Regions from separate parts of the Streptomyces sp. NPDC005402 genome, predicted to be linked through region 1. Evidence: riboswitches for the same ligand, from Rfam matches in the RefSeq annotation. Region 1 holds a riboswitch; the other holds the start of a gene.
What was found. Region 1 has a riboswitch for cyclic di-AMP ahead of ABZT02_RS38060 (M23 family metallopeptidase). Riboswitches for the same ligand answer to the same signal wherever they lie in the genome.
Positions count from the first base shown of each region.

Region 2: linked by a shared signal. The riboswitch ahead of ABZT02_RS06610 (NlpC/P60 family protein) and the one ahead of ABZT02_RS38060 (M23 family metallopeptidase) in region 1 are both predicted to bind cyclic di-AMP.

Region 1 is NZ_JBEXFB010000028.1:22,312-24,506, reverse strand. It holds gene ABZT02_RS38070 (hypothetical protein) at 1-181, opposite strand, end outside; tRNA gene ABZT02_RS38065 (tRNA-Met) at 300-373, shown strand; cyclic di-AMP (ydaO/yuaA leader) riboswitch at 730-887, shown strand; gene ABZT02_RS38060 (M23 family metallopeptidase) at 899-1,924, shown strand; gene ABZT02_RS38055 (aldo/keto reductase) at 2,100-2,195, shown strand, end outside.
Region 2 is NZ_JBEXFB010000003.1:167,658-169,852, forward strand. It holds gene pcrA (DNA helicase PcrA) at 1-342, opposite strand, end outside; cyclic di-AMP (ydaO/yuaA leader) riboswitch at 960-1,106, shown strand; gene ABZT02_RS06610 (NlpC/P60 family protein) at 1,114-2,195, shown strand, end outside.

The DNA.
Region 1 (2,195 bases):
AGAGTTTCAGTACGGCCCCGTCGTCGATCTGCTCCAGGCCGGTCACCACATAGGGGGAGCCGGTCCGCACCGCCAGCCGGATGCTGCCATTGCCGAACTCCGTCACCCGCAGCGTCCGGCCGCCGGACAGCGGGATGTCCCGCTTGCCGATCTCCACCGGTCGCTCGTCGGCTGCCGCCATGGGCCCCTCCTCGTTCGCGTGAGGGGCGCCACGCTACGCCGCCACGCGGGCAACCGGGCCCGAGAAACAACCCTGGCGCGAACCACCCCGCGGATGACGTATGCTGGTCACACAACGACGCGGGGTGGAGCAGCTCGGTAGCTCGCTGGGCTCATAACCCAGAGGTCGCAGGTTCAAATCCTGTCCCCGCTACTCAAGGCTCAGGGCCGGAATCCATTTAATGGACTCCGGCCCTGAGTGTTTCCCCCCGTCGGTCACTCGGCTCGCCTGCGCGCTCTGACCACCTCACCCCGGCGCACTGCTCGCCGTACGACGTCTTCGTGACGTGGGGTGATCGGATGACCGCCCTCCGCATAACAAATGACATACCGTCAATGCCTGTGTGACGCCTGAGGCAAGGTCAACTCGCCCGTTTTTAACCGTTCATGGGCCGTAAGTCCTGCGGGATTTCGTTAACGATCAAGCGGAACAGCTTGGAATCGGGCCCCCGGGTCTATTAACGTTCGATAACGCAGCGCGGTCGTCCCAGCCGTCACAAGAGACGGCTCCGTGCTCACGCGCCGAATTCCGCAAGGGAACCGGGGAACCACCAACTTGGGGTGAATCGCTCGTACTCCGCCGTGGCAGCACGGCGGGTATACGCGCGTAGGAGACCTTCCTGCTCCGAACCCGTCAGCTAACCCGGTAGGCGAGAAGGAAGGAAAGGAGCGCGCCCACGTGGCGTCCAACCCGCCTGCCCCCGAGGCGCCGTACGTACCCAGCGACACCCTCGTGTACGGCGGCTACCGTGCCGACGACGAGGCCCCGCTCGGCGAGTGGAACCCGACCGCGGACTCCCTCGCTCCTGTACGAGGCCGGCACCGCGTCGCCAAGCAGCGTGGCGGGGGATTCGCCCGTAGCTCCACCGTTCTGGGCGTCGGCGTCATAGCCGCCGTCAGCGCGGGCGGGATGGCCAGCGCGAACACCGGCAAGCCGCCGGTCTCCATCTCCATGCCGGACCTGCCCAACGTGGGCTCGCTCATCTCTGAGGACTCCGACACCGCCGCGGACGACACGAGCGCCTTCAGCAGCGTCGGCGCCACCACCACCGACACCGCCCAGGGGACGTCGGACGCCGGTGAGGCGCTGCGCTCGCGCATCCTGGCCCAGGCCGAGGTGCAGCAGGACCAGCTCGACACCAAGGCCGCCCAGGCCGTCGCGGCCGCCGCCCAGAAGGAGGCCGACGCGGCCGCCGCCAAGGCGGAGAAGGACGCTCAGGAGAAGGCCGCCGCCGCGAAGAAGAAGGCGGAGGAGGCGGCCGCGAAGAAGGCCGAGGCCGCGCGCCTGGCCGAGCTCGCCAAGCAGTACACGCTGCCGACCTCGTCGTACACCATCACCTCGACCTTCGGTCAGGCCGGTTCGCTGTGGTCCTCCGGCTACCACACGGGCCTCGACTTCGCCGCGCCCACGGGCACGCTCATCAAGGCGATCCACAGCGGCACCATCACCGAGGCCGGCTGGGCCGGTTCCTACGGCTACCGCACGATCCTCACCCTCGACGACGGCACCGAGCTGTGGTTCTGCCACCAGTCCTCGATCAGCGTCAGCGTCGGCCAGAAGGTCGGCACCGGTGACGTCATCGGCCGCGTGGGCGCCACGGGCAACGTGACCGGCGCGCACCTGCACCTGGAGGTCCACCCGGGCGGTTCGGCCGACGGGATCGACCCGATGGCGTGGCTGCACGGCAAGGGGCTCACCCCCTGAGGCCTCCCGCGAGGTCCTGAGCATTCCCGCGAAGTCCCGCGAACTCCGGCAGCCCTGACGACGTCCCCCCGACGTCAGGGCTGCCGGTGCTTCGGAGCAACTGATTCCGGTTGTTTGCGAGGACTTTGCGGCCGTAGCGGAAGACCGGCGTCCGGCGCGGGCGTTGACGTATGGCATGACTTCCCTTCGCAAGCTCGGCTCCTCCGACCTCGAGGTCTTCCCGCTCGCCCTCGGCGGCAACGTCTTCGGCTGGACCGCCGACGAGCCCACG
Region 2 (2,195 bases), on a different contig from region 1:
GTTGCGCTCGCCGAGGAGGTGGGCGATGCGGTGGGTGAGCACCCGGGTCTTGCCGGAGCCGGCGCCGGCCACGATGAGCAGCGGGGAGCCGGAGTGCACGACGGCCGCGCGCTGGTTCTCGTTCAGCCCCTCCAGGAGCGCGGCCGGGTCCACCACGGGGCGCGGGGCGCCGTCGCGGTAGTAGGCGTCCCGGTCCGGGGGCACGTCGAACTTCCCACCGAACAGGTCGTCCGGAACCTGCTCCGGTACGTGCTCGTCCTCGGGCGGCGGCGGGGGTTCCTCCCCGTGCCCGCGAGGGGCCTGGAGGTCCGCCAGGAAGCTGTCGTCAAAGAGGCTGCTCATCGCTCTCCGAGTCTAGGGCTCCCCACTGACAGCCCGCCGCCGCCCCGAGAACATCCACCCGTACCGGAACCCGATGATCTTCCGGACCTGCCCTCCGGGCGCCCTCCCGTGCTCCTCTGCCGACGTCGACGCCCGCCGGGAGCGGCGCCCGCAGGATCGCGCACCTGCCGTGCGAGACCTTCGTCACCGCACGGGCGCACCCCCGGGCGGCCGTCGGAGCCGAGCGCCGGAACGTCCGGACGGGCCGGTTCTCGCCCGGGCCCGCAAGACCATGAACGGCCGCGCCGCGCCTTGCCGTGCGGCGGGACGACGACCAGGTTGTCCCCGACCAGGCCCCCGGCCGCATCCGCGACGACCGTACGGCCGCCGGGGAGGGCGAGGGCGCCCAAGTCGGCCCAAAAAGGCGATCGGACGGGGGCACTGCAACAGAAAGGCGAACAAACCATGGCAGATCACACCGAATTGGCCACGCGGAGCGCCCCCTGGGACGAAGGTCACGAAAATGTATCGGGCATATCGAACATCAACCTTCACAGGGGCCACACCAGTTGGCTACCGTTCCGGGCAGGCCGTACGACCCCCTCCGGCGAACCTCGCCGGGCCGCACGGCCCCCGCCGAGTCCGCAGCGCCGCCGCGCGCCCGGAGCCGGGGACCCACCGAACCCGGGGTGAATCGGCCCACTCCCGCGACGGGAGCGCCGTAGGGCAACCCTTCCCGCCCGAACCCGACAGCTAACCCGGTAGGCGGAGCATCGGAAGGAGTCGCCTCCCTTGGCGTCGCACCGCAAGTCGCGTCCCGTCGGTACGCGCGTGGCAGGTATACGGACCCCGGCCCTCGCTACGGCCGCCCTCACCTCCGTGGCCCTGCTGTCCCAGTCGGCGAACGCCGCGCCGGCCGATGACAAGCCGAGTCTCGAAGAGGTCGAGAAGAAGGTCGACGACCTCTACCGCCAGGCCGAGTCGGCGACCGACGGCTACAACGCGGCGAAGGAGAAGACGGCCAAGCAGCGCAAGCAGGTCGACACGCTCCTCGACGACGTCGCCCAGCGCACCCAGAAGCTCAACGAGGCGCGGGAGGAACTCGGTGCCTTCGCCGCGGCCCAGTACCGCACCGGCGCCGCCGCGCCCGACACAGCGACCTTCCTGCTCGCCGACACCCCGCAGGACTACTTCGACCAGACGCAGCTGATGGGCCGCTTGACGAGCCGTCAGAAGGGCGCGGTCGACGACTTCGTCTCCGAGCAGTCCGCGACGATGAAGAAGCGCCAGGAGGCCTCCCGGAGCCTTCAGACGCTCAGCGAGACGCAGAGCGACCTGAAGACCGCCAAGGCGACCGTCCAGAAGAAGCTCGCCGACGCGCGCGAGCTGTTGTCGGAGCTGACGGCCCAGGAGAAGGCGCGTCTCGCGGCGATCCAGAAGCGCGAGCAGCAGGAGGCGGCCCGCAAGGCGGCGGAGCTGGCGCGGCAGCAGGCGGCGGCGGAGAAGGCCGCGCAGGAGGCCACACAGCAGGCCACGGCCCCGCAGCAGAGCACGTCGCCGGCGACCGACTCCTCGTACGCCACCAGGGCCGCCAAGGCCCTCGCCTTCGCCCGCGCACAGGTCGGCAAGCCGTACGTCTGGGGCGCCACCGGCCCCGACTCCTACGACTGCTCGGGGCTCACCCAGGCCGCCTGGAAGGCCGCCGGCGTTGACCTGCCCCGCGTCACCTACGACCAGGTCAACGCCGGCACCACGGTCTCCCTGGCCGACGCCCAACCCGGTGACCTGGTGTTCTTCTACGACGACATCAGCCACGTCGGCCTCTACATCGGCAACGGCATGATGATCCACGCCCCGAAGCCGGGCGCGTACGT